4 regions of the Promicromonospora sp. NPDC060204 genome follow, and region 2 is predicted to be linked to each of the others. Evidence: riboswitches for the same ligand, from Rfam matches in the RefSeq annotation. Region 2 holds a riboswitch; each other region holds the start of a gene.
What was found. A riboswitch is a leader RNA that binds a small molecule or an ion and turns the genes downstream of it on or off. The one in region 2 is predicted to bind S-adenosylmethionine.
Positions count from the first base shown of each region.

Region 1: linked by a shared signal. The riboswitch ahead of ACFWEJ_RS24785 (aminotransferase class V-fold PLP-dependent enzyme) and the one ahead of ACFWEJ_RS26420 (methylenetetrahydrofolate reductase) in region 2 are both predicted to bind S-adenosylmethionine.
Region 3: linked by a shared signal. The riboswitch ahead of ACFWEJ_RS09400 (LLM class flavin-dependent oxidoreductase) and the one ahead of ACFWEJ_RS26420 (methylenetetrahydrofolate reductase) in region 2 are both predicted to bind S-adenosylmethionine.
Region 4: linked by a shared signal. The riboswitch ahead of metE (5-methyltetrahydropteroyltriglutamate--homocysteine S-methyltransferase) and the one ahead of ACFWEJ_RS26420 (methylenetetrahydrofolate reductase) in region 2 are both predicted to bind S-adenosylmethionine.

Region 1 is NZ_JBHWZO010000280.1:615-7,573, forward strand. Features, by position in the region: gene ACFWEJ_RS24770 (O-succinylhomoserine sulfhydrylase) at 1-786, opposite strand, end outside; gene ACFWEJ_RS24775 (rhodanese-like domain-containing protein) at 783-1,232, opposite strand; gene ACFWEJ_RS24780 (phosphotransferase enzyme family protein) at 1,449-2,228, shown strand; SAM riboswitch class IV at 2,274-2,388, shown strand; gene ACFWEJ_RS24785 (aminotransferase class V-fold PLP-dependent enzyme) at 2,420-3,838, shown strand; gene ACFWEJ_RS24790 (hypothetical protein) at 3,842-4,438, opposite strand; gene ACFWEJ_RS24795 (amidase) at 4,594-6,099, opposite strand; gene ACFWEJ_RS24800 (hypothetical protein) at 6,270-6,959, shown strand, end outside.
Region 2 is NZ_JBHWZO010000333.1:391-5,860, reverse strand. Features, by position in the region: gene ACFWEJ_RS26425 (N-acetylmuramoyl-L-alanine amidase) at 1-1,232, opposite strand, end outside; gene ACFWEJ_RS26420 (methylenetetrahydrofolate reductase) at 1,426-2,370, opposite strand; SAM riboswitch class I at 2,375-2,491, opposite strand; gene ACFWEJ_RS26415 (carbohydrate ABC transporter permease) at 2,586-3,509, opposite strand; gene ACFWEJ_RS26410 (carbohydrate ABC transporter permease) at 3,509-4,384, opposite strand; gene ACFWEJ_RS26405 (extracellular solute-binding protein) at 4,457-5,470, opposite strand, start outside.
Region 3 is NZ_JBHWZO010000053.1:15,772-24,385, forward strand. Features, by position in the region: gene ACFWEJ_RS09395 (GH92 family glycosyl hydrolase) at 1-3,021, shown strand, start outside; SAM riboswitch class IV at 3,530-3,641, shown strand; gene ACFWEJ_RS09400 (LLM class flavin-dependent oxidoreductase) at 4,051-5,205, shown strand; gene ACFWEJ_RS09405 (rhodanese-like domain-containing protein) at 5,252-5,719, shown strand; gene ACFWEJ_RS09410 (GNAT family N-acetyltransferase) at 5,716-6,375, shown strand; gene ACFWEJ_RS09415 (O-acetylhomoserine aminocarboxypropyltransferase/cysteine synthase family protein) at 6,372-7,754, shown strand; gene ACFWEJ_RS09420 (LLM class flavin-dependent oxidoreductase) at 7,751-8,614, shown strand, end outside.
Region 4 is NZ_JBHWZO010000147.1:4,229-12,842, reverse strand. Features, by position in the region: gene metE (5-methyltetrahydropteroyltriglutamate--homocysteine S-methyltransferase) at 1-1,522, opposite strand, end outside; SAM riboswitch class I at 1,531-1,634, opposite strand; gene ACFWEJ_RS18145 (type 1 glutamine amidotransferase domain-containing protein) at 1,812-2,516, shown strand; gene ACFWEJ_RS18140 (LysR family transcriptional regulator) at 2,560-3,465, shown strand; gene ACFWEJ_RS18135 (hypothetical protein) at 3,487-4,056, opposite strand; gene ACFWEJ_RS18130 (Cmx/CmrA family chloramphenicol efflux MFS transporter) at 4,232-5,413, opposite strand; gene ACFWEJ_RS18125 (GNAT family N-acetyltransferase) at 5,582-6,052, opposite strand; gene ACFWEJ_RS18120 (hypothetical protein) at 6,128-7,141, opposite strand; gene ACFWEJ_RS18115 (RNA polymerase sigma factor) at 7,143-7,664, opposite strand; gene ACFWEJ_RS18110 (M15 family metallopeptidase) at 7,900-8,614, shown strand, end outside.

The DNA.
Region 1 (6,959 bases), on a different contig from region 2:
CAGCGACGGCCCGGTGTTGCGGATGAACGTCTGCACGGGGCCGGTGATGTACTCCGTGGAGCCGAGGATCGCGCCGCCCAGCACGCGCCCCTGCCCGTCGATGTGCTTGGTCGCCGAGTAGACGACCACGTCGGCGCCCAGCTCCAGCGGCTTCTGCAGCAGCGGGGTGGCGAACACGTTGTCGAGCACCACGATCGCCCCGGCGGCGTGCGCCAGGTCCACGACGGCGCGCACGTCCACGATGTCCTGCATGGGGTTCGAGGGCGTCTCGAAGAACACCACGTCCGCGGGGGTCGAGAGCGCGTCCTCCCACTGGGACAGCACGTGCCCGTCCACGTAGTCGGTGCGCACGCCCCACTTCTTGAAGATCTCCTCGAAGATCACCACGCTGGACCCGAACAGCGCCCGGGCGGCCACGATCCGCGAGCCGGAGCTCACGAGCGCGGCCAGCGAGGTGAACACCGCGGACATGCCGGTCGCGGTCGCGTAGCAGGCGTCGGCGCCCTCGAGCTGGCGCAGGCGCTCCTCGAAGGTGTGCACCGTCGGGTTGCCGTAGCGCGAGTAGACGAACCGGTCGACGTCGCCCTTGAACGCGGCCTCGGCCTCCGCGGCGTTGTCGTAGACGTAGCCCTGCGTGAGGAACAGCGCCTCGCTCGTCTCCTGGAACTCGCTGCGCTGGTGGCCGCCGCGCACGGCGAGCGTCGCCGGGCGGACGCCGTCGGGGAGCGGCTTGCGGCCGGAACCGCCGGGGTTCGCGCCGGGCGGGTAAGCGCCGGTGACGGTCACGCGGGCCCCGCCGTCCACGGCAGGCCGGCGACCTTCCAGCCCTGCTGGTCCCGGACACCGTCGGCCCCGGGCGCGCCCTCGAAGCCCTCCAGCACGTTGTACGACGGCGCGATGCCCGACGCCGTGGCGAGCCGCGCCGCCGCGATCGAGCGCTGGCCGGAGCGGCACAGGAAGACGACAGGCCCGCCGGAGACGCCGGCCGCCTTGAGCTCCTCCAGGAACCGGGGGTTGGGGCGGCCGCCGGCCTGCACCCACTCGGCGAACACGGGCTGCTTCTCCAGCGAGGCCGTGTCCGGGATGCCGATCGTGCGCCACTCGCCGTCGGTGCGGACGTCCACCAGCGTGGCGTCCGGGTCGCCGGCGAGCAGGTCCCAGGCCTGCTGGGGCGTGATGTCGCCGGCGTAGCCGTCAGCCGGTCGTGCTTCGACGCGCGCGGGGTCGCTCATGATGCTCCTCCATCGGTCGTGGCGGTAGCACCCTCGTCCGTCCTCCGCTGCTGCGGGGAACGCTGGGTTGCTGCGGCGTCGTCGTGCCACGTCACTCGGCCGCTCGGGATGGTCGTTGCCAACCCTACGACATGGTGTCCGGTGGGTGGAACAGTGTCTCGACAGGTAACCCCAGTAAAATAGTAGGGAAAGCCGATCCTCGGTACGGTGACGCCGATGTCTGCTGACGAGGAGCCGCTGACCGGCGGGAACATGAACGCGGTGGTGCGCGTGGGCGACACGGTGCGCCGGACCGCCGGACCGTGGACGGCCACGGTGCACGCGTACCTGCGCCACGTCCGGGACCGGGGCGTCACGGACGTGCCGGAGCCCTTCGGGCTCGACGACCGCGGCCGCGAGGTCGTCTCGTTCCTCCCGGGCGATGTCCCGGGCTGGCCCGCACCGGAGTGGCTCTGGTCCGAGGAGAACCTGCGCGACGCCGGGCGCCTGCTGCGCCGGCTCCACGACGCGTCCCTCGATCTCGACCTGCCGGACGCCGTCTGGCAGCTGCCCGCCCGCGAGCCGGCCGAGGTGGTCTGCCACAACGACGCCGCGCCGTACAACATGGTGTTCCGCGCGGGCCGGCTCGCCGGCCTCATCGACGTGGACACGGCGGCGCCGGGACCGCGTCTGTGGGACCTGGCGTACACCGCGTACCGCCTGGCCCCGTTCGCGGGCGACGCGTTCGCCGGGGTGACCTACGACGTCGGGCACCTGGACCCGCTGGCCCGGCTGGACGCGCTGGTCGCCGCGTACGGGGCCTGCTGGTCGCGCGCCGACGTGCTCGGCACGATGGCGGAGCGCCTGACGGAGCTCGCCGCGTTCAGCGAGGCCAGGGCCGACGACGGCGGGCCCGCCGAGCTGCGCGACCATGCCGCGATGTACCGCTCGGACGCGGCCCGGGTCGCCGATCTCGCGGCCCGCGCGGCCCGCCCAGAACGTGGGACCAGCATCTGAGACATGCGTTGACAGGAGTTTTGCCCGCAGCACAGGATGGCCGCAGGTCATGAGCGCCAGCGTCAAGCCCCGGCTCGCTGGCCGGCAACCCTCCCTCCGCGGTGGGGTGCCCCGGGTGACGACCAGGCCGCGCGCAGCCCGCGTGCGGCAAGCGCGGGGGAACCTCCCCCAGGACTGTGCTGGAGGACGCCATGTCTGCTCCCACTCTCAGCCGTGCCACCGCGGTGACCGATCTCGCCCCGCTGCGCCCCGTCGTGGGCGGCGGGACGCTCGTCCCGCTCGTGGACGGCACGCAGGTCTCGTACGCGAACCTCGACGTCGCCGCGTCGGCCCCGGCCCTGCAGGCCGTCGCCGACCGCGTCACCCAGGTGCTGCCGCTGTACGCCAGCGTGCACCGCGGCGCGGGCTACCTCTCCCAGGTGAGCACGGCGCTCTACGAGACCGCGCGCCGCACCATCGGCGCGTTCGTCGGCGCCCGCGAGGACGACCTGACGATCATCACGCGGAACACCACCGACTCCCTCAACCTCCTCGCCGGCTGCGTCCCCGCGCAGGCCGACGGCGAGCCCGGCCGCGTGCTGGTGCTCGACGTCGAGCACCACGCGAACCTGCTGCCCTGGCAGCGCACCACCGGCGCGACCGTGCTGACCGGTGGTGCCACCGTGGCCGAGACCGTCGCCCAGATCCGGGAGGAGCTGGCCGACGCCGCCGAGGACCGCCCGTACGCCCTCCTCGCCCTGACCGGCGCCTCGAACGTGACCGGCGAGTCCCTCCCGATCGCCGAGATCGTCGCCGTCGCCCACGAGTTCGGGACGCGCGTGGCGCTCGACGGCGCCCAGCTCGTGCCGCACCGCCGCATCTCGCTGGAGTCCACCGGCGTGGACTACCTCGCCTTCTCCGGGCACAAGACCTACGCCCCGTTCGGCGCCGGCGTGCTGGTGGGTCACCGCGACTGGCTCGACCAGGGCACGCCGTACCTCGCCGGCGGCGGCGCCGTCCGGCGCGTGCGCGTGGGCGGCACCGACTGGCACGAGGGGCCCGCGCGCCACGAGGCCGGCTCGCCCAACGTGATCGGCGCGGTGGCGCTCGCGGCGGCCTGCGAGGAGCTGGCCGCGCTCGACCCGGCCGAGGTCGTGGCGCACGAGAACACCTTGCGCCGCCGGCTCGTGTCCGGGCTCGAGGCGATCGACCGCGTCGAGGTCGTGCGGGTCTGGGCGGACGCCGTCGACCCGGTCGGCGTCGTCACCTTCACCGTGACCGGGTACGACCCGGGACTCGTCGCCGCGTACCTGTCCGCGGAGCACGGCATCGGCGTCCGGGACGGCCGCTTCTGCGCGCACCCGCTGCTCGGCCGGCTCGGGTTCGACGCCGGGGCGGTGCGCGCCTCGGTCGGCGTCGGCACCGCGGGCGAGGAGATCGAGCGCCTGATCGCCGCCGTCGGCAGCCTGGTCGAGGACGGCCCGCAGGCCGGGTACGACGTCGTCGACGGGCTGTGGGTCGTGACCGACGACCCGCGCCCCGTGCCCGAGGGCTCCGGCCTCGCGGGCCTGCTGGCGACGGCAGCCCTGGGCTTCGACGAGGCCTTCGGCTGCCTCCCGGACGAGGACTGACGGCTACAGCGCGAGGGCCACGCAGATGCCGCCCATGGTGAGGTCCAGCCCGATGCACCACAGCGCGAGCGAACGGTTCACCACGACGTCGCGGCGGTAGTGCACCACGTCCCACCCGGCGTGCGCGGCGAGGGCGAGGCCCGCGAGGGCCAGCCCGAGCCGCGGCTCCAGGAACAGGGCTGCCGTCGCGACCCCGAAGAAGCCGGCCATCGCGGCGGCCTGCGGCCACGTCGCGCGGCGTCCGCGGGCCAGCCCGATGCCGGCCAGGACCAGCCCCACCAGGACGAACGCGATCCAGCGCGGCGTGTCCAGCAGCTCGGACGCGACGGGGATCGCGGACGCCAGGAGGGCGACGAGCCAGGCCGTCCAGCGGACGCCGGTCACGGCGGCGGCCAGGTAGCACAGCGTCGCGACGCCGATCGCGGTGGTCGGGTCCTCGGCGACGGCGTCCTGCCAGGTGCCGCCCACGATCGCCGTCCCGCCCACCAGCAGGGCGAAGCCCGTCAGAATGCCGAGCACGATCCAGGCGGTGTTGGCGGGCCAGGTCCCGGTCCACCGGCTCGGCCGCGCGGGGGCGGTCGTCTCGAACGTCTCGGCCATGGTCCCGTTCTCCCTGTCCCGGCGCTGTGGCGCCGTCGCTGTTGGATACCCACTAGGGGTACCCAAGCACGCGTCGCCGGGCCGCGGAACCACATTCGGCCACCACCGAAGTGTCAGGCGTACAGGTCCCTTGGTGGACCTGTACGCCTGACACGTCAGAGCGGAAAGGCCTGCGGACGGGGAAGCGCCGCCTCGATCTGGGCCGCCAGCGCCAGCAGCGTGAGCTCTCCGCCCGGCCGGCCGATGATCTGCACCCCCATGGGCAGCCCGGCCGGCGCCTCGGCGGTGGGCGCGGTCCAGTGGGTCGGCACCGTGATCGCGGGCAGCCCGGCGACGTTGAGCATCGACGTGAAGGGCGTGTACTGGCACTGCTGCTCGAAGTTCCGCTCCGGATCCTCCGCGTCGTACCAGCCGATCGGCCGCGGGGTGAGCGCGAGCGCGGGGGTCACGACGGCGTCGTAGGCGCTGACCTGCGCCACGAGGGAGCGCTCGAAGCCGGTGAGCGTGCGCACCGCCTCGGCGAGCTGCCGGGCGGGGACCGTGCGGCCGGTACGGATGAGCCACTGCGTCAGCGGCTCCAGCTTGTCCAGGGTCTCCGGGTCGTCGATCGGCACCGCTGAGGCGCCGCCCATCCACAGGGTCCGGAACGCCGGGGCGTACTCGGGGGCTGCGGCCAGCGCGAACTCGTCGACCTCGTGCCCCAGGCCGGCCAGGGCGCCCACCCCGGCGTCCAGCGCGGCGCGGGCCTCGGGGGACACGATGATGTCGTAGAAGCCGTCCCACGCCGACGACGTGGTCACGCCGATCCGGGCGAGGCGACCGGGGTCGCCGGCCTCCTCGGCAGGCAGCTCGGCACGCTGCGCGGCCGCGAGGTAGGCACCCGCGGCGTACGACGGCGCCCGCAGCGTGTACGGGTGCGCGACGCCGCCCCCGGCGCGCCGCGGGAGCATCGCCTCCAGCAGCAGGGCGGCGTCGGCGACGGTGCGCGCGATCGGCCCGTTCACGACCAGCCCGCCCAGGGAGTCGACGCCGCTGCCCGCGGGCAGCAGCCCGCGCGTTGGCTTGAGGCCGACGACTCCGCAGGCCGCCGCGGGGATGCGGATCGACCCGCCGCCGTCGGACCCGGGCGCGAACGGCAGCAGGCCCGCCGCCACCGCGGCGGCCGCTCCGCCGCTGGAGCCACCCGCGCCGCGGCCCAGATCCCAGGGGGTACGCGCCGGGGCGGCGCCGACCGGCTCGGTGTAGGCCGGGAAGCCCAGCTCGGGCGCGGCAGTCTTGCCGAGGCTGACGATCCCGGCGTCGTCGAGCACCTGCACGATCTCGTCGCTCTCCTCGGCCGGCGGCAGGCCCGCGAAGGCGCGCGACCCGAAGCCGGTGGGCACGCCCGCCCTGTTCCACAGGTCCTTGTCCCCGGTGGGCAGGCCCCACAGGCTGCCCGACGGCGGCGGCGTGCCCTCGCCGGAACCCGTCCCGCGGTTCTCCTGGAGCTCGGCCGCCCGTTTCCGGGCTTGCTCGGGGGTGACCGTGGCGAAGGCGCCGACAACGGGGTTCAGCCGCTCGATCCGGTCGAGGTAGTGCTCGGTCACCTCGGTGGGGGTGAGCTCTCCGGCGGCGAGAAGGTCGCGGAGCTCGACGGCGGTCCGCTCGTGCAGGGCATCCATCCCGTCAGGCTAGACGCTTTCTGACGAATCGCATTCAACGATGTGACCTGCGTTGATACCCAGCGCTACGGGCGAATGGAACTCTGCACCGTGTAATTCCGCCGCGCAGAATGCGCTTCTCCGGCATATGTTCGTGCGGAGCTGTCACCTTTGCGCCGCGCCATCACGGTGTGCCCGAGGTGCACAGAAATATCTCGAAGGGGGAGAACACCATGACATTCTTCAATACGGCACTCGTGCCGAACGCAGTCGACTGGCTGGCACCGATCACGGACGCGCTCGGTGCGGTCGCGAGCTTCATCCCGAAGCTCCTCGTGTTCCTGGTGGTATTCCTCATCGGGTACTTCATCGCCAAGGCGATCGCCCGGTTCGTGGGCATGATCCTCACGCGGATCGGCTTCAACAAGGTGCTCGAGCGCGCGGGGGCGAACCGGCTCCTCGCCGGGTCGGGCATCGAGCCGATCGCGCTGCTCACGAAGATCATCTACTACTTCATCCTGCTCATCACGCTCCAGCTCGCGCTGAGCGCCTTCGGTCCCACCAACCCGGTGAGCGCGATCGTCAACCAGATCGTGGCATGGCTCCCGAGCCTGGTCGTCGCGATCATCATCGTGGTGATCGCCGGCGCCATCGCGAATGTGGTGAAGGACCTTCTCATGAACACCATGGGCCGCGTTTCCTACGGCCCGCTCGTGGCGAAGACGGTGGCCTTCTTCATCATCGCGCTGGGTGTTATCGCCGCCGTGAACCAGATCGGCATCGGAACCACCGTCACAATGCCCGTTCTCATCGCATTCCTGGCCACGGTCGCCGGCATTCTCATCGTCGGCGTCGGCGGTGCGCTGATCGGCCCCATACGG
Region 2 (5,470 bases):
AGGCGGGTGATCCGGATCGCGTCCGCCACGACGTACGCCGTGCCCTGGGTCCAGCGGCTGACCGCCACGACCGTGCGGGTGCCCGCCGTCATCGCGTAGGTGCCGAGCGAGAGCCACGCCCCTCCCGCCGCGGACTGGTCCACGCGGATGGTCGACGAGCCGGTGCCGGTGTAGACGATGAACGGCGTCGACGTGTTGTAGCCGGCGATCCCCGGGAACCATGCCTCCACCCGGTACGAGCCGCTCGACGGGATCGTGGCCGAGTACGTCGCCAGGTCGCTGACCTCGGCCGGCGTGGCGTAGCGGTAGTCGGCGCCGTAGCGCTCGGCCGAGAAGGACGACGTCAGCCAGGAGGCGCCGGCGGAGAAGCCGGCCGAGGTGTTGTCGACGATCACGGACCAGCTCGTGCCCGCCAGGGCCGCGGCCACCTCGGACCGGAGCTGCGGCAGCATCGAGTACAGGACGTCGCCCGGGCAGGCCGTCGCCGTGTAGTCCCGGTGCCCGTAGATCTGGGTGGGCGCGATGCCGTACTGGTCGCAGATGTACGCGCACAGCTCGACCAACCGGCTCCAGAGCTGCGCGGGCGGCGTGGCGCTCGTGTAGGTGCCCTGGTTCTCGATGCCGATGGCCTGGCTGTTCTGCCCGGGGGCGTGCGCGCCCACGACCGTGCCGCTGCCGTTCTGCAGCCGCGACAGCGCACCGTGCCGGCCCTCCATGACGTACCCGCCGCGGCTCAGCGTGAGGTGCTGCCCGGTGTCCACCCAGCCGTTGGCGAAGTGCCACTGCTGGATGTCGCGCGCGATCTGGTACCCGGCGGCCTGCGAGTAGTCGGTGACGTTGGCCGACGCCGTGTGGTGGATCAGGATCTTGTTCGGGTTGGTCGAGACGGTGTCGATCGTGCCGCGGGCCGCCGCGGCGCCCCAGGTGGCGCAGCTCGCGATCGTCGGCGCGGCCACCTCGACCCCGGCCACGGCGCCGGGCGGCGCGTCGGCGGGCGCCTCGGGGTCCGGTGCCAGGGACGGCGGGGCGTCCGCCGTCCGCGCCGGGGCGGCGCCGGGCGCGCTCCCGGCGGGAGCCGCGGGCGCGGGGGCGGCGACGGCGGCGGGCGCGGCGATCGTCGCGCCCGCGGCACCGATGCCGAGGACGACGGCGCCGCGCAGCAGGTCGCGCCGCCCGAACGCGGCGTGGCTGTCGGGACTGCAGTCGGTGGAGCTGTGGTCGTGTTCGTGCACGGTGGGGCCTCCACGGTTCGGTCGCGCTGTGACGTGCCGATTTTCATCCGTAGTATCGGCCGCTCTGCCGACCGGCGGGTACATCACACCCACCCCATCCCCCACACAACATGCCCGCCCAACCCGTTGAGTGCTGGCTATTTGTTGGTTTCGGGCGTGGAAAGCAACAAATAGCCAGCACTCAACGAAGGGGTTAGGCGGCGGCTCGGCCTGTCAGGCCCACTCGGTCCAGGAGGTCCAGGGCCGGGCGGTGCTTGTTGAACGTGTAGACGTGCAGGCCGGGCGTGCCGGCGTCGAGCACCTCGCGCGCGAGCGCCGCGGAGAACTCGATGCCGTGCGCGTGCTGGGCCTCGGGGTCGACGGCGCCGTCGGGCGCGGTGAGCCGGTCGAGGTCGCGCAGGAGGTCCGCGGGCGCCGCCACCCCCGTGAGCTCCTGGACGCGGCGCAGGCGCCGGGCCTCGGTGGTGGGCAGGATCCCGGCCAGGATCGGGATGGTCACGCCCTCCGCCCGGGCCGCCTCGACGAACCCGGTGTACGAGTCCGCGCGGTAGAAGAACTGGGTGATCGCGAAGCTAGCGCCCGCCTTCTGCTTCTCCAGCAGCCGGCGCACCTCCTGCTCGCGCGTGGTGCCGGCCCCGGGGTTGCCGTCCGGGAACGTGGCGACGGCGATGGCCAGCGGCCGGGCGGCCGAGCGCAGCGCCGTGCTGACGTCGGCGGCGCACCGCCGCTCGTCCACCTGCCGCAGGAGCCGCACGAGGTCCACGCTGGAGCGCACACCGTCGGCCGGGGGGCGCCAGTCCGGCTCGTCGCGCGGCGGGTCGCCGCGCAGGGCGAGGAAGGACCGCACCCCGGCCTCGAGGAACTCCTCGATCACCGCGGACACGTCCTCGCGGGACGCGCCCACACAGGTCAGGTGGGCCACCGGGAGCACGGGCGTGCCGCGCAGCAGGGTGGCGAGCACCTCGCGCGCGGTGGCCCGGTCGCCGCCGGCCGCCCCGTAGGTCACGGAGACGAAGTCCGGGCGGGCCGCCACGAGCCGCTGCGCCGTCTCCCAGAAGTTGGGCGCGGCGTTCGGCCGGCGCGGAGGCATCAGCTCGAACGACACCGTCGGGCGGTGCGGGTGTACCTCGGCGACCATGGCTGCTCCATCGAACCTGGCGTGAGCACCTTGCGTCCCTCGCGCCGCGGCGACGCGGCAGAAGGTCGGCAGGTTGCTGCGGTGTCAGGGAGCCAGGACTCTCGACCGCTCTGGATGGGGTTCGCCACCATGTTAAGCGCCCGTCCAGCACTGGGACAGAATTCGTCCGGAGGTCGAGACGGCCCGGTCCACGGTGTGTGGACCGGGCCCGCCCGCTACTTCACCGACCCGGCCACCAGGCCGCCCACCAGGCGCTTCTCGATGATCATGAACAGGATCACCACGGGCACGATCGCCACGACGGACACCCCGAACACGTACTGCCAGGACGTCTCGTACTGGCCCACGAACTTGGTGAGCGCCACGGACAGCGGCTGGTTGCCCGCCGTCGTCAGCAGCACCAGCGACGCCGCGAACTCGTTCCAGGAGGCGACGAACGTGAACACGACCGCCGTCACGATGCCCGGCCAGACGAGCGGCAGGTTGATCTTGGTCAGGACGGCGAACGTGCCGGCGCCGTCGAGCTGCGCCGCCTCGTCGACCTCCTTGGGGATGCCCGCGAAGAAGCTGTGCATGATCCAGACCGCGAACGACAGGTTGAACGCGGCGTTGACCAGGATCATCGCGACCCACGTGTCGAGGATCCCGATGGCGATGAACTGCCGGAACAGGCCCGACGTCAGCACGGCGGGCTGCACCATCTGGGTCACGATCACGAGGAACAGGAAGAAGAGCCGGCCCGTGAACCGGAACCGCGCCGTGTAGTAGGCGGCGGGCAGCGCCACGGCCAGCACGAGCAGCGTGGCGCACAGCGAGATCACCAGGGTGGAGATCAGGTTCTGCGCCAGCGGCGTCTCGGGCGTGGACCACATCGTGACGTAGTTGTCCCAGTGCCACTCCGTGGGGAAGTAGGTGGGGTCGACCGACCTGATCTCGGCCTTGGTCTTCACGGAGCCGAAGAACATGATCAGGTACGGCAGCAGGAAGACCACCAGCACCACGAGCCCGGCCAGCAGCCGGAGCAGCAGCGACCCGAGCGGCACCTGGTCCGTCGTGTACTTCCGCACCCGCCTCCGGTTGTCCGACGGCGGCCGGGCCGCGCTGTGCGCGGTGGTCCCCGGGTCGGTGATCGCGGTCATCAGACCTCCTCCAGGGGGCGGACGACCCGCACGTAGACGGCGACGATGGCGATGACCACCAGGAACGCGATGACGGACAGCGCGCTGGCCAGGTCGATCTGCCGCTGGTTCTGCATGTACTTGAAGATCATCGTCATGACGGTGTCGGCGTCGTACCCGGGGATGGACCCCGTCATGACGCGCAGGATCGGCAGCGAGTTGAACACGTTGATGATGTTGATCAGCACCGCCACCGAGATCGCGCCCCGCAGCTGCGGCAGCACCACGCTGAAGTAGGTGCGCGCCCCGCTCGCCCCGTCGATCCGCGCGGCCTCCACGGTCTCGCCGGGCACCGTCTGGAGCCCGGCGAGCACCGTGTAGGTGGTGAACGGCAGGGACACGAACACGGCGACCGCCATGGCCCACGCGAACGCGGTGCCCGGGTGGCGAGTCCAGCCGTAACCCTCCGGCGTGCTGATCAGGCCGACGTCCACGAGGAACGAGTTGATGATGCCGAAGTACGGCTCCAGGCCGTAGTGCACCACCAGCGTCGTCATGACGACGCTGGAGGCCCACGGCACGATGACGGCCATCCGCACCAGCCGGCGGCCGGGGAACGCCTTGTTCAGCAGTGCCGCGAGCGCCAGCGACCCGATCAGGGTGCAGGCGACGACGACCACGACCCACACGACGGTGCGGCCGAGGATGGGCCAGAAGTACTGGAAGCCGATGACCGTCGCGAAGTTCGCGAGGCCCACTCCCCCGTCGTCCAAGCCGCTCTGGCTGATGTCGCGTGTCGAGTTCCAGAACATCAGGCCGACCGGGAACAGGACCACGGCCGCAATGAGTGCGACCGCGGGCCCGATCCACGGCAGGGCCTTCAACAGGTCCTTCACCAAGTTCCCCGTGCTTTCGGTTCGGCGTTGCGTGTGGTCAGCCGTGCCGGGCACGGCGGTCGGTGCGGGGCGTCAGCCCGCGTCGACCTGTCCCTGGATCTCGGTCAGGACGTCCTGCGCCGACTTCTTCCCGTCGAGCTGGCCGAAGAGGGCCTTGAAGGCGGAGTCCGCGGCCTGCCAGTCCGGGTTGGTGCTCGGGTAGAACTGCGCGTCGGGCAGCACCTCGAGGAACGGCGCGAGCGCCTCCTCGCCGGCGAGCTGCTCGGAGCCCGAGAGGGTGGTGGGCAGGAAGCCCTCGGCCTGGACCCACGGCACGTAGACGTCGGCGGAGTAGAAGTAGTCGAAGAAGGCCGTGATGGCCTCCTGCTTGTCGCCGTCGTTCTGGAACGCCATGAGGTGGTCGGCCACGCCCAGCGTGAACGGCGAGCCGTCCTCGGTGGGGATGGGGTGGATCGAGTACTCCAGGTCCGGGTTGTCGGACTCGATCTGCCCGACGCTCGGCGGCAGGCCGATCTGCATGCCGACCTTGCCCTGGACGAAGATGTCGAACAGCGGGCTGCGGTCCGTCGCACCGGCGTCGGCCTGCGTGGCGCCCTCGTCGATCATCTTCTTGGCGAACTCGGCACCCGGGAGGTTCTCGGGGGTGTCGATGGTGATGGCCTCGGCGTCGCCGAAGGTTCCGCCGCCGCCCCACAGCCACACTGCTGCCTCGGCCTGCGCCTCCTCGGAACCGAGCGGCATGCCGTAGCCGGCCACGCCGCCGCCGAGCTCCGAGACCTTCTTGGCGGACTCGAGCAGCTCGTCCCAGGTGGTGGGGACCTCGGCGCCGGCCTCCTCCAGGAGCGCGTCGTTGACGAACAGCGCGCGAGCGGAGGCGATGAACGGCAGGCCGTAGGTGGTGCCGTCCACCTGGGCGTTCTCCAGGAACGTGGGCTGGAAGTCGGCGTAGGTCTCCTCGGAGGTGACCTCCTCGACCGGGTACAGCAGCTCGTCCGCGGCGAAGCCGGCGAAGGGGCCGCCGTTGTAGATGTCGGGTGCGTCGCCGCCCTGGATCTTGGTGGCGATGACGGACTCGAGGTTGTCCCA
Region 3 (8,614 bases), on a different contig from region 2:
TACGTGGCGCTCGACCTGCTGCTCGACGACGGCACGTGGCTCTCCGTCACCGACCCCGGGCGCGCGCTGCTGGACCAGCACGGCATGCCCGCGACCGCCGTCGGGCAGGGCGAGGCCCGGATCCTGGTGCCCGACCACTGGAACCTGGTCCGCGTGGACCTGGGTCCCGTGGCGCGGACGCTGCCGGGCCGCCGCGTACGCGCGGCCGCCGCCGTGACCGCCGCGCCCGACCGCGGGCGCACCGAGGCGTGGTTCGACACGGTGTCGGTGGGGCCGCGCGCCCTGCGCACGGTCACCGGCCGCACGGACCTCGTGGACACCCGGCGCGGCACGCACTCCTCGGGCGCCTACTCGCGGGGCAACAACGTGCCCGCGGCCGCGGTGCCGAACGGCTTCACGATGTGGGTCCCGCTCACCGACGCCGCCTCCGAGCGCTGGCTGTACTCCTGGGCCGCGCACAACGGCCCGGACAACCGGCCGCGCCTGCAGGGCGTGGGCATCTCGCACGAGCCGAGCCCGTGGATGGGGGACCGCGACCAGCTCGCGTTCCACCTCGTGCCCGCCTCGGGCGACGGCGACGACGTGCCCGACGCAAGTCTCGACGCCCGCTCGATCGGCTTCTCGCACGACGACGAGACCGCCCGCCCGCACCGGTACGACGTCGGCCTGGACGACGGCGCGCGCGTGGCCGTCGCGGCGGCCGACCACGGCGGCGTGCTCCGCTTCACGTTCCCGCCGGGCGCCACGACGGGACACCTGCTGGTCGACGCCGTGGGCGACTTCGGCGCGGACGGCCCGCCCGTCTTCGTCACCGTGCACGACGACGGCACGCTCACCGGCTGGAGCGACCACGGCAGCCCGCTGTCGGTGGGCCGCAGCCGCATGTACGTGGTGGGCCGGATCTCCCGGCCCGTGCTCCGCACGGGCCGCGCCCGCGGGCGGGACCACGCGACGTACGCGACGGTGGCGCTGGAGTCCGGGGTGGGGGCGGACGGCGCCGAGGCGGGCCGCACGGTCGAGGTGCGCGTGGCGACGTCGTACATCAGCGAGGAGCTGGCCTGGCTCGCGCTGGAGCGCGAGGTGTCCGGGACCTTCGACGAGGTCGCCGAAGCCGCCCGCGCGCAGTGGGAGGAGCGGCTCGGCGTGCTCGACGTCGAGGGCGCCTCCGAGGAGCAGCGGGTCACGCTGTACTCGAACCTCTACCGGCTCAACCTGTACCCGTCGTCGTACACGGAGGTCGGGGCCGACGGCGCGCCCGTGCATGCCTCGCCCGTGCTCGACGGCGCCCCGGTGGTGCCCGGCGAGATGTTCGTCAACCACGGGTTCTGGGACACCTACCGCACCTGCTGGCCGGCCTACGCCCTGCTGTACCCGGAGGTCGCGGCCCGGCTCGCCGACGGCTTCGTGCAGCAGTACCGGGAGGGCGGCTGGGTCGCCCGCTGGTCGTCGCCCGGCTACGCGGACCTGATGACGGGCACGTCGTCCGACGTCGCCTTCGCCGACCTGTACCTGCGCGGCGTCGACCTGCCCGACCCGCTGGCGACCTACGACGCCGGGCTGCGCAACGCCACCGCCCTGCCCACCCGGTCCGGCGTGGGGCGCAAGGGTCAGGACTTCGCGCTCACCCACGGCTGGGTGCCGCGCGACGTCGAGGAGTCGGTGTCGTGGAGCCTCGAGGGCTACATCAACGACGCCGGGCTGGCGCGGATGGCGCAGGCGCTCGCCGACGCGCCCGGGACCCCGGACGGGCGCCGTCGGGCCCTGCGCGACGAGGCCGCCTACCTGCGGCAGAGCGCTCTCGGGTACGTGCACCTCTTCGACGCCGCCACGGGGTTCTTCCGCGGCCGCGCCCGGGACGGCGCGTTCGACCCGGCGCCGTTCGACCCGGACGCGTGGGGCGGCGACTACACCGAGTCCGACGCCTGGAACTTCCTGTTCCACCCCGTGCACGACGGCGCGGGGCTGGCCGCCCTGCACGGCGGGCGGGCCGGGCTGGAGCGGCTGCTGGAGCGGTTCTTCACCGAGCCCGAGCAGGCCGACAAGCCGGGGAGCTACGGGTCCCCGATCCACGAGATGTTCGAGGCGCGCGACGTGCGCCTGGGCCAGCTCGGACAGTCGAACCAGGTGTCGCACCACATCGCCTGGACGTGGTCGGTCGCCGGGCGGCCGGACCGCACCCAGGAGGTCGTGCGCGAGATCCTGACGCGGCTGTGGACCGGCAACGACATCGGGCAGGGGTACCACGGCGACGAGGACAACGGCGAGATGTCGGCCTGGTACGTGCTGGCCGCGCTCGGGCTGTACCCGCTGGAGATCGGCTCGCCGCGGTGGGCGGTCACATCGCCGCTGTTCGACCGGGCGGTGGTGCACCGGCCCGACGGCGACCTCGTGATCGAGGCGCCGGGGGCGGCCGGGCGGCGGTATGTGGAGGGGCTGGACGTGGCGGGTGGTGACGGCGCGGCTGCGGCGCGGGAGATCACTGCGCCGTCGATCGACAACGGTGACCTCGTCGGGGGAGCGACCCTGCGCTTCGTGCTGTCGGAGACCCCGACCCGGTGGGGTGTGCCGTCGGACGACGAGGCTGGTGCTGGTGCTGGTGCTGGTGATGCGGCCAGTGCCGCGGGGGTCGGCGACTACTCGGCGTCCGACCGGCCGTGGCGGCGTGCCGACGGCGGCTGGCGCGGCGTGGAGGGTGCGCTGCCGCACCTGACCGACGGCGACCTGACGACGTCGGCCGCGGTGGACGGCGTGCTCGACTGGGCTCCCGCCGCCGAGGTCCCGGCCGGATCGGTGCTGCGCGCCTACACGCTGACCTCTGGCCCGGCGTCCGACACGGCGCCGTCCGCATGGCGTCTGGTCGCGGCCGACGGCCGGGTGCTCGACGAGCGGTCCGGCGAGGAGTGGCGCTGGCCGAGCCAGCTCCGCCCCTTCGTGCTCGACGAACCGGTGCCGCTCACCGGCCTCCGGCTGGAGCTTGCCGAGCCCGGCGCCGTTGCCCAGATCGAGCTCCTCCTGGACTAGCCCCTCGCCGAGCCCACCCCGATCCCGAAGTGCGCTTCTACCCAGTCATTACGCCCGAAAACAGCCTGGTTCCGGGCCCAATGACTGGGTAGAAGCGCACTTCTGCGTTGTGTGGGCTCGGCGGTGTCGGTCGATCGCACGAGTTCGGCTGACCGCTCGGCTCGTCTCGTGACCCCGGCCGGTTCGGTGCGTGACTCCGGCTGGTCGCCGACGCCGGTGTGTGAGTGAGCAAGGGGCCAGGCGAGAGTGCGCTTCTACCCAGTCATTGGGCCCGAAAACAGCCTGGTTCCGGGCCCAATGACGGGGTAGAAGCGCACCTTGCTCGGGCGGGGCCGCGCCGCGTCCGCGCCCGCGTCCACCAGCACACCCCCGCCTGCCGGCGAGACCCTGGTCCCGGGATGTGAGATCTGGGCAAGGATCATTGACTTCTATGGGTTCCATTCGTATCTTCTGTGACATCGAGACCAACCACACCAATCCGATCGGAGAGATGTAGAAAGCCTCGACAGGTCATGAGTTCCGACGCGAAGCCCCGGCTGGTCGGACGGCAACCCCCCGCGCGGGTGGGTGCCCCGGGTGAGGACCAGGTCCACCGCCGCCGGCGGATGACAACACGCGTCGCTCGCCGATGGGCGAGCAGGTGAGGAGAACGACGATGACCCGGAGCGCTGCCCCCGCCGTCCACGTGTCCCTGCCGTCCCGGAACGTCACCGTGCGGGCTGGTGCTGCCCCGCGCGAGGACATGTGTTGTCACTGCTCCTGTCGCTGACGGCGACAGTCCCACACTGACAGCCCCGACGCGCTGACCGGTCGCCACAGGCGCCACCGGTCCGCCGCCCGGAACTCCTCTCGGCGCCGCACGCCGAGCCCCGGCCGTATCCGGCCCTCACGTTCCTGACCGGACGTCCCACTCCTGCCCTCTGGCAGCCACGCTCCCGGGTGACCCCTGGACGCCGTCGCGCACCCTGCGCGCGCCGGCCGGGTCCTCCGGGCGCCGTCGCGCAGCCGCAGCCCGAACGGAGCCCCGCCGTGCCGTACCCGTCGCAGCCCACGTCCCTCGCCCCCACCTCCTCCCGTCCCGTCGTGCTCGGCGTGGACCTCACCTCCGCCGGCGCCCGTCCGGGCGCCCACCGGGCACGTGGCCCGGTCGCGCCGCGTCCGTTCGACGGCGAGCGGTTCCTGCACCTCGTGCGGACCGCCGACCGCGGCCTGCTCGACTTCGTCAGCCTCGACGAGGGCTTCCTGCTCCATCCCGGCCGCAGCCAGGTCACTGGACGGCTGGACACGGCCGTCGCCGCGGCCCGGGCCGCCCGGGTCACATCGGGCATCGGGCTGGTCGCCGCCGTCGACACGGTGCACGTCGAGGCGGGCCACGCCGCCGTCGCGCTGAGCAGCATCGACCGCGCCAGCAGCGGCCGGGCGGGCTGGCAGGCCGTGCGGCAGGGCAAGCTCCCCGAGTCCGACGACGCCTGGGCCGCGCGCGTCGAGCTCGGCATCCGGTCCGTGACCCAGGTGTGGACCGGACGTCCCGGCAGCGGGTCGGGCGCGGTCGAGCTCGACGCCGAGGGCCGGTTCCGCGTGGACCACGACGGCATCCGGTTCGCCGTCCGGGGCCGCCGCGCCGAAGGAGACGCGCTGCCGCAGGTGCCCCCGCCCGTCGTCGTCCGCGTGCGCTCCGAGGCCAGCGCGGCGCTCGCCGGCCGCACCGCCGACGTCGCGCGGATCACCGTCACCGACGCCGCGCACGCGGTGCGGCTGCGCCGCCTCGTGCGGGACGCCGCGCTGTCCGCCGGGCGCGACCCCGAGGAGCTGCGCGTGCTCGCCGAGGTCTACGTGGTGCTCGCGCAGGAACGGGCCAGCGCGCGGGCCCGGCTCGAGCTCGTCGAGGCGCTGGAGGGCACGGCGGCCATGGGCGACGGGCTCGTCGTCGCCGACACGCCCGACGAGCTCGCCACCCTGATCGCCGACTGGACCACCGTCGGCGCCGTCGACGGGTTCCTGCTGCGGCCGTCCTCGCTCAGCTCCGACCTCGACACCATCACCGACCACCTCGTCCCCGCGCTCCAGCAGGCGGGCCTGTTCCGCACCGAGCGGACGGCGACGTCGCTGCGCGGCTCGCTCGGGCTGTCGGACGTCGAGGCCGCCGAGCGGGCGCTGCCCACGGGCCGGCTGCTGAGCGCCTGACGGCTTGACGACCCGACGAACCACAGACGACCCGGAGGAGACCACCATGACCACCCCTGAGCTGCAGACCCCCGACGCCGCGGGCGCCAAGGTCGCCGGCGGCGCCCTGCTGATCGACGTCCGCTCGGCCGCGGGCCGCGCCTCGGCGGGCGAGATCCCGGGCGCCACGCTCGCGGACCGCAACAACCTCGACGCGCTGTTCGGGCCGTCCGACAACCCGGCGATCACCCTCGACACGCCCGTCGTGATCGTGTGCGGCTCGATCAACGGCTCCGGCCCGGTCGCGGAGGCGCTCGCGGCCCGCGGCTACACCGACGTCTCGCACGTCGACGGCGGTTTCCCCGCCTGGAAGGAGGCCGGGCTGCCCGCGACGGAGGCGGCGGACCAGCCGGCGGCGGCAACGGCGGACCAGCCCGTCGTGGACACGGCAGGACAGTCGGCGACCGAGGCTGCCGACCAGCCCGCGACCGCCGGAGCGGACCAGCCCGCGACGGCGCCGAGCGCGGCACCATGACGATCGCGGACGAGGTCCGGGCGGCCCGGTCGGTCAGCGGCACGGTGGGCGGCACGGGCGGCAGCGCGCCGAGCGTCGTCGTCCGGCGGGTGCGGGACGACGAGCACCGGGCCGCCGCCGAGGTGCTCGTGACCGCCTACACGCACGACTTCGACATCAGCGACGGCTACCGCCAGTCGCTCGGCGACGTCAGCCGCTGGGCGAGCGAGCACGAGGTCTGGGTCGCGGTGCCGGCCGCGGAGACGGGTTCGGGCGGCGGGACCACCCGCGTGCTCGGCGTCGTCGTCATCCCGGCGCTCGGCGGGCCGGCGCTGTCGCAGCTCGCGCAGGACGGCGAGCTCGACTTCCGCCTGCTCGCGACGCACCCCGACGCCCGCGGGGGTGGCGTGGGCGAGACGCTCGTGCGGCACGTCATCGGGCTCGCGCGCGACCGGGGCGCGCGGCGCGTCGTGCTGAACTCCGGCGACCAGATGCGCGCTGCGCACCGCCTGTACGAACGGCTCGGCTTCGGGCGCCTGTACGAGCGCGAGACGCGCGTCGTCGAGACGAAGCAGGGGCCCACGCGACTGCTCGCCTTCGGCCTCGACGTCGCCGACGCCGGCGCCGGCACGGACCTCGCCGACGCCGACATCAACTCCACGGACGGCCGCCCATGACCGGCTTCGCCACCCGGCAGGTGCACGCGCGCAGCGCGGGGCGGGACGACGCCGGGCGCGCCACCTCGCCCGCCGCCGCGCCGTCGGCCCGCGTGGTGCCCCGCGCCACGCCGGTCTACCTGACCGCCGGGTTCGAGTTCGAGGAGTGGGAGCAGGCGGCCGGGCACTTCGGCGCCGGCGAGGGCTTCGCCTACACGCGCACCGGCAACCCGACCACGGCCGCCGTCGAGCAGCGGATCGCCGCCCTGGAGGGCGGCACCGACGCCCTGTTCCTGGCCAGCGGGCAGGCGGCCGTCACGGTCGCCCTGCTCGGCCTGGTCGAGGCCGGGCAGCGCGTGCTCGCCGCGTCCAGCATCTACGAGGGCACGCGCGGGCTGCTCCTGGAGAACCTGCCGCGCCTCGGCATCGAGGCCGACTTCGTGGACGACGCCGCCGACCCCGCCGCCTGGGAGCGCGCGATCCGCCCCGAGACGCGCGTGCTCTTCCTGGAGTCGATCCCGAACGCGCGCAACGACCTGCCCGACCTCGCGGCCGTGGCCGACGTCGCGCACGCCCACGGGCTGGTGCTCGTCGTGGACAACACGCTGGCCACGCCGTACCTGCTGCGGCCTATCGAGCACGGCGCCGACGTCGTGGTGCACTCCGCCAGCAAGTTCCTGGCGGGGCACGGCTCGGTACTGGGCGGCGTCGTCGTCGACGCCGGGACGTTCGATCCGCGCGCCTCGGGCGCGCTGTACCCGCACCTCGTGGCGCCGAGCCGCACGGGCGGGCCGAGCGTGGCCGACCGGCACGGCGGCAACGCGCGCCTCGCGTACCTGCGCGAGACCGTGGCGCCGCGGTTCGGCCCGACGCCGTCACCGCTGAACGCGTTCCTCGTGGGCCAGGGGATCGAGACGCTGTCGCTGCGGGTGGCGCGGCAGAGCGCCGCGGCGCTGGAGGTCGCGCGCTGGCTGGCGTTCCGGCCGGAGGTGGCGTCGGTGGACTACTCCGGCCTGGACTCCAGTCCTTCGCACGCGCTGGCCAAGCGGTACCTGCCGGACGGCCAGGGCTCGGTCTTCACCTTCACGCTGCATGGCGGCGCCCCCGCGGCGCGCGCCCTGGTGGAGGCCGTGCAGGTCTTCACGCACATGACCCACATCGGCGACGTCCGCTCGCTCGTGCTGCATCCCGAGAGCACCAGCCACGTGCTGCGCACCCCGGCGGAACGCGCCGCCTCGGGCATCCACCCAGGCACCCTGCGCCTCTCGGTCGGCATCGAGGACCTGCCCGACCTCATCGGCGACCTCGACCGCGGCCTCAGATCGGCGGACGAAGCGGCCCGGCGCGCCGGCGCCAGCACCCCCGACGCGAAGAGCACCACACGCAAGGAGACACCATGACCCGCCAGCAGCACCTCGGCTGGTTCCTGGCCCGCGGCTTCGGGCCGCACGGCTGGGGCCACGACTACCTGGACTGGAACTACGACTGGACCCGGCCCGACCTCTACGTCGAGTCGGCCCGCGCCCTGGAGCAGGCGGGCGTCGACCTGCTGATCATCGAGGACGCCCCGTCGCTCGGCAGCCCGGAGACCATCGACCTGCGCGTGCGGCAGGCGTTCGGCGGCCCCAAGCACGACCCGCTGCTGCTGGCCCCGTACCTGTTCGCCGCGACGCAGCACCTCGGCATCGTGCCGACGGTCAACCCGGCCGCCGTGCTGCCCTACACCGGGGCGCGCCAGCTCGCGACGCTCCAGCACCTCTCGGGCGGGCGGTTCGGGCTCAACCTGGTGACCGACACCGGGAGCGCGCGGCACTTCTCCGCCGCGCCGCCGCTGGGGCACGACGCCGCGTACGACCGCGCCGAGGAGTGGCTCGACGGCGTCCGCTCGCTGTGGCGGTCCTGGGACGACGGCGCGCTGATCGCCGACCCGGGCACCGTCGGGCCCGGCGGTGCCCGGACCGGGGGCCGCTATGCCGATGGTGGCCTGCTGCGCCCGGTGCGGCACCGCGGCGAGCACTACGCGTTCGACGGTCCGCTCAACGCCCTCCCGTTCGCCGACGGCGCCGACGGCGAGCCCGTGATCGTCTCGCCCGGCGGCTCGGGCCGCGGGCTGGCATTCGCCGGCGCGAACAGCGACGTCCAGCTCGCGCTCGCGCCCCTGACGGAGCGCAGCGTGCGCGACTACCGGGCCAGGGTGCACGCCGCCGCCCGCGCGTCCGGCCGGGCGCTGGAGCACGTCAAGGTGCTGTTCGCGATCAAA
Region 4 (8,614 bases), on a different contig from region 2:
CGCGCATGGCGGCCGTGTAGTCGGCGTCGGACAGCTCGCCCCGCACCCACGCGGCGCGCGTGCTGCGGATCTCCGAGGTCTGCGGGAACGACCCGATGGTCGTGGTCGGCAGCGGCGGCAGGTTGAGCCGCGCCTGCTGCGCGGCCGCCCGCTCCGCGTACGGCGCGCGCTCGACGTCGGCCGCGGTCAGCGCGGCGGTCCGCTCGCGCACCGCGGGGACGACGACGCCGGGCGCCGCGGCGCGGGAGCTCACCGCCGCGGTCGACTCGGCGAGCTGGTCGGCGACCGCCGCTCGGCCCTCGGTCAGCGCGGTGGCCAGCGTGACGACCTCCGCGACCTTCTGGTCCGCGAACGCGAGCCACGACTTCAGGTCGGCGTCGAGGCGGGGCTCGTCGGCGACGTCGTGCGGCACGTGCAGCAGCGACGTCGAGGTGCCGACGGCTACAGTCCCGGCGCCGACGCCCGTGCCCGGGGCCGCCAGGCCCTCCAGGACGGTCAGGCGGGCGTCGAGGTCGGCGCGCCAGATGTTGTGGCCGTCGATCGCGCCCGCGACCAGGGTCTTGGACTCCAGGCCGGGGACCGGTCCGGTCGGCGCGGCACCGCGCACCAGGTCGATCGCGATCGCCTCGACGTCGGTGCCGGCCAGCAGGGCGAGCCCGTCGCCGGCCTCGCTGCGCAGGTCGCCGTACGGGGCGGTGACCAGGATCGCGGGGCGCTCGGCGGCGGCGCCGTCGGCCCCGGACGCGGCGGGGGAGAGCTCGGTCGCCAGCGTGGCGTAGGCCCGGCGGACGGCGTCGGCGACCTCGTCGAAGGGGACGTCCAGCAGGTCCGTGACCAGGGCGGGTTCGTCGAGCTGCACCCAGGGCGCACCTGCGGCGGCGAGCGCGCGCAGCAGGTCGGCGTAGGCGGCGACGACGTCGTCGAGCCGGTCCAGGGGGCGGAAGCCCTCGGGGGCGTCGCCCACTGCCTTGCTCAGGAGCAGGAACGTCACCGGGCCCACGAACGCGGGGCGCGTCACGACGGCCTGGCCGCCGTCGGCCGGCTGCGCCAGCTCGGTGAACTCGCGCACGGCGCGGTCGTCGACGAACCCGATCGGGGTGTCCGGACCGATCTCCGGGACCAGGTAGTGGTAGTTCGTGTCGAACCACTTGGTCATCTCGAGCGGCGCGTTGTCGCCCTCGCCGCGGGCCACCGTGAAGTAGGCCGAGAGGGGCAGGCGCCCCCCGTCCGTGGTGAGCCCGGCGAAGCGGTCGGGCACGGCGCCCAGCAGGGCGACGGCGTCGAGCACCTGGTCGTAGTACGAGAACGAGCCGGGGACGGCAGCGTTGCCGGCGTCCAGGCCCAGGTCGACGAGGCGGCGGGCGGTGGTCTGCCGCAGGTCGCGGGCGGTCGCCTCCAGCTCGTCTGCGGTGGTGCGGCCGGCCCAGAAGGACTCGACGGCGCGCTTGAGCTCGCGCCTCCGGCCGATGCGCGGGTAGCCCAGGATCGTGGCGGTGGGAAGGTGCGGGTTCGTGACTGCCATGCGTATCAGCTCCATCGGACCTGGCGTTAGCACCTTGCCCCGAGATTGGCGCCTCGGAGGTAGGTTGCTGCGGTGTCGTGGAGCCAGGACTCTCGACCGCTCTGGATGATGAGACTTGATCGTAGGCATGCCCGGGATGTGGTCGGCAAACCGTCCACGCCTCGGACAAATCGGGGTCATAAGTTTGGTGATGGATCCGGCTGACCGTTTCGGCATCCGGTGATGGATTCTGACGTTCCCCGAGGACCGCACCCAGCGGGCAGCTCCCCGAACAGATCGGAACCACACCATGTCGAAGATCCTGATGGTCGTCTCTGCCGCGAACAGCCTGCGCCTGGCCGACGGCACCGAGCACCCCACCGGCTACTGGGCCGAGGAGGTCGCCGCCTCCCACCGGGTCCTCACCGCGGCCGGCGCCCAGGTCGACGTCGCGACGCCGGGCGGCGTCGCGCCCACGGTCGACGCGGTCAGCCTCGACGAGCGCGGCGGGGTGCCCGCCGCCGACGCCGCGGAGTTCCGCGCCTACCTCGACGGCATCGCCGGCCAGCTCGCCCACCCGCTCACGCTGGCCGACGTGCGCGGCGACGACTACGACGCGATCTACGTCCCGGGCGGTCACGCCCCCATGGCGGACCTCGCGCACGACGCCGACCTCGGCCGCCTGCTGCTCGCGGCGAACGACCGGGGGACGACCGTGGGCGCGCTGTGCCACGGCGTCGCCGCGCTGCTCAGCGCCCAGGAGCCGGACGGCACCTTCACCTACGCGGGCCGGGCGCTCACCTCGTTCACGGACGAGGAGGAGCGCCAGGGCGGCCTCGGCGACGCCGCGCCCTACCTCGTCGAGTCACGGCTGCGCGAGCGCGGCGCCGTCGTCCAGGTCGGCGCACCCTGGAGCAGCACCGTGGTCCAGGACGGCAACCTGATCACCGGGCAGAACCCGCAGTCCAGCGCGGCCGCCGCGGAGGCGGTGCTCAAGGCGCTCGCCGCGCGCTGAGCCCGGCTAGCCTGTGGGCAGGACGACGACGGAGGGGGTGCCGGTGCCGGGTCTCGACCTCCTCGCCACGTTCCTGGAGGTCTACCGCACGGGGTCGCTGTCGGCGGCGGCCGAGCGGCTGGGCGTGAGCCAGCCCGCCGTCACCGGGCAGCTCGCCCGCCTGGAGGAACAGCTCGGGACTCGCCTGTTCGTGCGGTCGCGCCGGGGCGCCGAGCCCACGGAGCGCGCCGTGGCGCTGGCCGCCGAGGTGGGGCTCCACGTGGACGGGCTCCGGACGGCGCTCGGTCCCCGCGACGTCGAGCCGGCGGTGCGGGGGCTCGTCCGGATCGGCGGGGCGGCCGAGCTGATGACGGTGCGTGTGCTGCCCGCGCTCGTGCCGCTCGTCGCGCAGGGCCTCCAGCTCCGTACGGCGCTCGGGCTCGGCGACGAGCTGCTGGCCGCGCTGGCGGCCGGCCACCTCGACCTGGTCGTGTCCTCGGTGCGCCCGCGGCAGGACGCTGTGGCGGCGACGCCGCTGGTCGACGAGGAGTTCCTGCTCGTCGGGCCTCCGGCGCTGGCCCACACCGTGGACGCGGGGCGTCTGGCAGCCGACCCCGTGGCCGCCCTGGCGCACCTGCCGCTGGTCGCCTACGCGGAGGACCTGCCGATCGTGCGCCGGTACTGGCGCAGCGAGTTCGGCCGGCGGCCGCCCAACACGACGGCGCTGGTGGTGCCCGACCTGCGCGCCGTGCTCGCCGCCGTCACCGGCGGTGCGGGCGTGTCCGTGCTGCCGCAGTACCTGGTCGCGCCCGCGCTGGACGCCGGGCAGGTGGTCGAGCTCCACCACCCCGAGGCGCCCCCGTTGAACACGCTGTATCTCGCGGGACGCCGCGGCGTCCCGCACGGGCCGGCGGTCGCCGCCGTCCAGGCGCGGCTGACCGAGGCCGCCGCGGAGTGGGGGAGTCTCTAGCGGGTCATGTCGCCGGGCCGGTCACGCCTCGGCGCACTCGTCGCTCTCCACCGGACCCGAGAGGCCGACGAGCGGCGGGTAGGCCGAGACCCGGAGCTCCCAGCCGGCCGGGTCGGTCGCCGTCACGTAGGAGTCGCCCCCGTGCTCGGCGTGGGTCACGTCCGACAGCGGGTCGAAGCCGTGCTCCTGGAGCACCGGGTCGAGCCCGGCGGCCAGGTCGGCGAGGCCGTCGCTGGGCTCGTACAGGTCGCCCTCGCCCAGGCTCTCGGCGAGGAAGAGCACGCACTCGCCGTCCGGCTGCTCGGTGAGGGACGGGAAGCGGTCCTTGGCGGTCCACTCGACCTCCGGGACGGCCTCCTGGAGCGCGCCGAGGACGTCGTCCAGCGCCGCCGTGTACTGCTCGGTCGCGGCCTCGCGTGCGGGGGCCGGCTCTGCGGGTCCGGCCGGGACGTCGGGACCCGCAGAGCAGGACGTCAGCACGGCGGGGAGCAGCACGGCAGGTACGAGCACGGCCCGCACCAGCACGGCCCGGACCGGCACGGCAGGGACCAGCACCGCGAAACGTGCCCGTAGGGGGAACAGGGGCTGCATCCGTCTCCTCGCTGGTGCTCGACGCCGTCGTGCCGGGGACGCTACCAGGCACGACGGCGTCGCGGTCAGAATGTCGCCGCGGATTCCCCGGGCACGCGACGGCTCCCGGCGGTCTCCCGGGGAACACGTTGCACAGCCGAGGAGGTAACGCTCAGCTAGCACTGCTACCTCAGCGTTACGCCCTCGGACGCGTGACGTCTTCCCCGAGGCCTGCCGGGTGTGCGCGGGCTGTCGCCCCGAGCACGACGGCCACCGCCGTCAGCGCCGCGCTCGCCGCCAGGGGTCCGGCGGGCCCGAGCGCCACGACGGCGCTCCCGCCGAGCACCGGTCCGGCGAGCGCGCCGAGGTTAAGGGCGACGGTCGAGAACGCGCCGCCCATGGTCGGCGCGCCGTGGGCCGCCGCCATGCTGCGGGCGATCAGCGTGCCGCCGACGGCGAACGACAGTGCGCCCTGCACAGGCGCTAGCACCCACACCGTCACGGGGCTCGCGGGGAGCGCGGCCCACAGGACCCAACCCGTGAGCAGGGCGGGGCCGGCGATCACGAGCAGGCGGCCGCCGTGGGCGTCGGCGAGCCGGCCCGCGGCCGAGACCCCGGCGAAGGCGCCCAGGCCGAACAGGGCCAGCACGGCCGGCACCAGCGCGGACCCGAGGCCCGCGCCGTCGGTGACGACGACCGCCAGGTAGGTGCACGCGCAGAACGTCGCGCCGTTGACCAGCACCCCGAGCACGAGGTGGCGCAGCAGGCGCGGGGAGCGCAGCGCGGCGAGCTCGGTCCGTAGGTCCAGCCGGGCGCGCGGGGTACCGGCGTCGAGCCGCACCGGCGTCAGGCAGGCCACGGCGACCAGGGCCGCGGCCGCGACCCCGGCGATCGCCCACAGGGCGGAGCGCCAGCCCCAGAGCTCGCCCAGCAGCGCGCCGGCGGGGACGCCGGCGACCAGGGCGAGCGTCGTGCCGCCGAGGATCACCGCCAGCGCCCTGGCCCGCAGCCCGGCGGGGACGAGGGCCTGGACCGTCGACAGCGCGACCGCGAGGAACCCCGCGTTGGCCACCGCGGCGACGAACCGGGTGCCGAGCAGCACGGCGAAGCTGTCGGTCAGTGCCCCGGCGACGTGCGCCGCGACGAAGACGAGCAGGCAGGCGGACAGGGTCCAGCGGGGCGGCAGGTGGCGTCCGACGGCGGCCGTGAGCGGCGCGCCGACGACCATCCCGACTGCGAAGCCCGAGGTCAGGTAGCCGGCCTGGGCGAGCGAGACGCCGAGGCCGGCGGAGATGCCGGGCACGAGCCCGGCGAGGACGAATTCCGACGTGCCTTGCGCGAAGACCGCGACCGCGAGCACGTAGAGCAGGACAGGCATGAAGAACTCCGAAGGGTGGAGGGAGACGGGTAGGCCGGGACGGCACTACGGGCCCTTCGGATGCGCTGACGCGGCCCGCTCGCAGGGGAGCGCGGCGCGGTGGTCTCTACAGGGGCATCTCGGGCTACCGGAGTACCGGCAGCCCTGGCCTGGATGCTTCTGGAGACCTCATGCGGTGAAGCTAGCAGGTACCGGCAGCGGACGCCGCCATGCGACCTCGCGGTCGAGCTGGCCCGTCGAGCGGAAGAGCTGCACCTGGTGGGCGTCGGGCAGGGCGGCGGCGAGCGCCCGCGTCGTCGTCGGGCCGAAGCCGAGCTTCTGCCAGAAGCCGCCCGACCGGCGGGAGAACAACCAGGCCTCGCGCGCCCCGGCGTCGGCGGCCCGGTCCAGCGCGAAGCGGGCCAGGCGCAGGCCGTCCCCGGCGCCCCGGAGGTCGGGCCGGACGGCGACGCTGCGGATCAGCGCGTGCGCGCCGTCCGCGCCGAGCTCGAAGCCCGTCGTCGCGGTGACCGCCCCGGCGTCGTCGCGCTCCAGCCAGAGGTGGACGGCGGGCTCCGCGAGGGCCGCGACCGTCAGGTCGGCCGTGCGGAGGAACGCGGCCAGGTCGTCGAGGTCGGCGGAGGCGGCGGGGTGGAGCACGCCGGGGAGCCTATCCGGTGGGGCGGTGGGGCGGTGAGCCCGCGGGCCGTCGGGGAAGCGCGGCGGCGGGGCGGGTCACGGCTGGCCGGCGTCGTCCGTGGGGGCCATGCTCGGCTGGTCGCACAGCGACCAGCTCAGGTCGCTGTGCACGCGGATCTGCTTGCCGCGGTCGGAGGTGGCCCAGATCTCCTGGGCCTGCGGCAGCCAGGTCGTGGTGTCGACGAGCAGCTCGACGCGGGTCACGTCGCCGCCCCGGATCAGGCCGTCCGAGGGGGTGACGCGGATGCGCGCGACCGTCTGCCCGCCCAGCTCCTCGACCGCGAGGTCGTCGTCGAGCCGCTGGTTCGTGCCGTCGTAGCCCGGCAGGCCGAGCAGCACGCTTGCCGACGCCGCCTGCAGCACCTGCAGGGGCTGCTGGTCCAGCTGGGGCTTCGGCACGGCCAGGTCCGGCCCGTCGACCTGGTCGAAGCGCATGATCGACTCGTCCCCGAGCGTCGAGCGGGTCTTCACGCCGCAGTTCGCGCCGGACATCGCCTTGCCCGCCCGGGTGACGGCCTCGCCCGGCGTGAGCCAGGCCGTGGGGGACGGCGACGCTCCGGGACGCGGGGTCCCGGCCGCCGACGCGCCGGTGCCCGGCGCCGAGCCCGGGAGGGCGCCCGGTTCCGGGGCGCCCGCCAGGTTCAGGACGAGGACGGCGGCCGCTGCCGCGGCTACCGCACCCGCCCACGCCAGGACCGGCCCGCGGCGGCCCGACGGCGCGCGCCGGAGCGCGGCCGGGACCGGCCCGGGTCCCGCGTCGGGGTCGCGGAGCAGCACCTCGACGGTGCCGGTGTCGGCCCAGTCGTCGGGGCCGGCGTCGGCCCACACGCCGTGGGGGTCGGTGCCCCGAGATCCGGCGCCGCCAGGGCCGACGTCGGCCCGGCCGCTCGCGCGCGGGTCGAGGCTGTGGAGGCGGTCCGCAGCCGCGTCCGGCGCTTGGGCCTGCGCCGCGGCCCGTGCCCGGGACTCGGCGTACGCGCGCGCGAGGTCGAGCTCGGGATCGGCCGCGCGCAGGGCGCGGCGGGCGCGGGTCAGCTCGTCGTCGTCCACGTCAGGCTCCTTCCTCGGTCGGCCGTTCGTCGGTCAGTCGTTCGTCGGTCAGTCGTTCGTACGCCGCGCGCAGGCGGCGCCGGGCGCGGTGCACCCGGGTGGCCGCGACCGCCGTCGTGCAGCCCAGGACCTGGGCCACCTCCGCGGTGCTGAGCTCCGCTGCCGCGAGCAGCGCGATGACCTCCCGGTCGGCGGGGCGCAGCAGGTCCAGCGCGCAGCGGAGCTCGTCGAGCTCGCCGACCAGACGGACGTCGTCGGCGCCCGCCGCGGCCGGGTGCGTGCGCACCCGCTCGACCAGGGCCGTGCGCCGCTGCCGGGCGCGCGCCTGGTTGGCCATGACCCGGCGGGCGACGGCCAGGAGCCACGCCCGCGGGTTGTCGGGCAGCTCGCCCTTGCGCCACACGATCGCGAAGACCTCGGCCACGACGTCCTCCGCCTCGGCGGCCGGGAGCCGCGCGCGGGCGTAGCGGTGGACGGCGCGCGCGTGCGTCGCGAAGAGCTCCTCCGTGCGCGCGGGCGTCAGCGGGCCCGGTGCGGCGCGGTGCGGCTCGGTGTTCGTGGTCAGGGCGGGCTCCGGGGTCTCCGTCGGTCAACCGGGGTGCAGGTCCTCGGGGGTGGATGCTTCCGACACAGTGTGTCCGGCAGGGGATCGCCCATGTCAGGTCCCGGATGTTGCCCACGTCACAGCGCGCCGCTGACATCGGCGGCCGCCCGCCGCACACGACCCCGGTGTGCCTACCTTTTCGAACCGTTTGTCCGTGACCCGCGCGAAGGGCTTCCGCGCCGTGCCGCTCGCCGCCGCGCTGTTCCTCGCCGCGCTGCTCGCCGCCCCGATGCTCCTCGCCGGCTGCGCGGACGGGTCCGGCGCCGGGCCGGCCAGGCCGTCGGACGGTGTGGGGCTGTCCGGCTCCGGACAGCAGGGCGGCGGGCACGGCGCGGGGGAGCCGGGGACCGGCGGGGCGGACGCCGACGGCGCGACCGGCGCCGACGGCGCGACCGACGCGGACGGCGGGGCGGGCGCCGCGAGCGCCGTCGGGCAGCAGAGCGCGCCCGCTGCTGCCGAGCCGGGCGACGACCCGGGCATCGACCTGACCGCACGCTCCATCACCGACCCGGCGAGCCCCTGGGTGGTCGTCAACAAGCACACGCCGCTCGACCCGGTCGACTACGAGCCCGACCTCACCACCGTGCGCGGTTACCTCGTGCGGCCCGACGTCGCGCCGGACCTCACGGCGCTCCTGGCGGCGGCCGACGCCGACGGCGTCCGCCTGACGCTGCGCAGCGCCTACCGCGGGTACCCCAAGCAGGCCGCGGTCTACGAGGGCTGGGTGGCGCAGCTCGGGGCGGCGCAGGCGGACGCCGTCTCGGCGCGCCCGGGGCACAGCGAGCACCAGACTGGCCTGGCCGTGGACGTGGGCGGAACGACCGAGCCCGGGTGCGACTTCGAGCCGTGCTTCGGTCAGACCGCCGAGG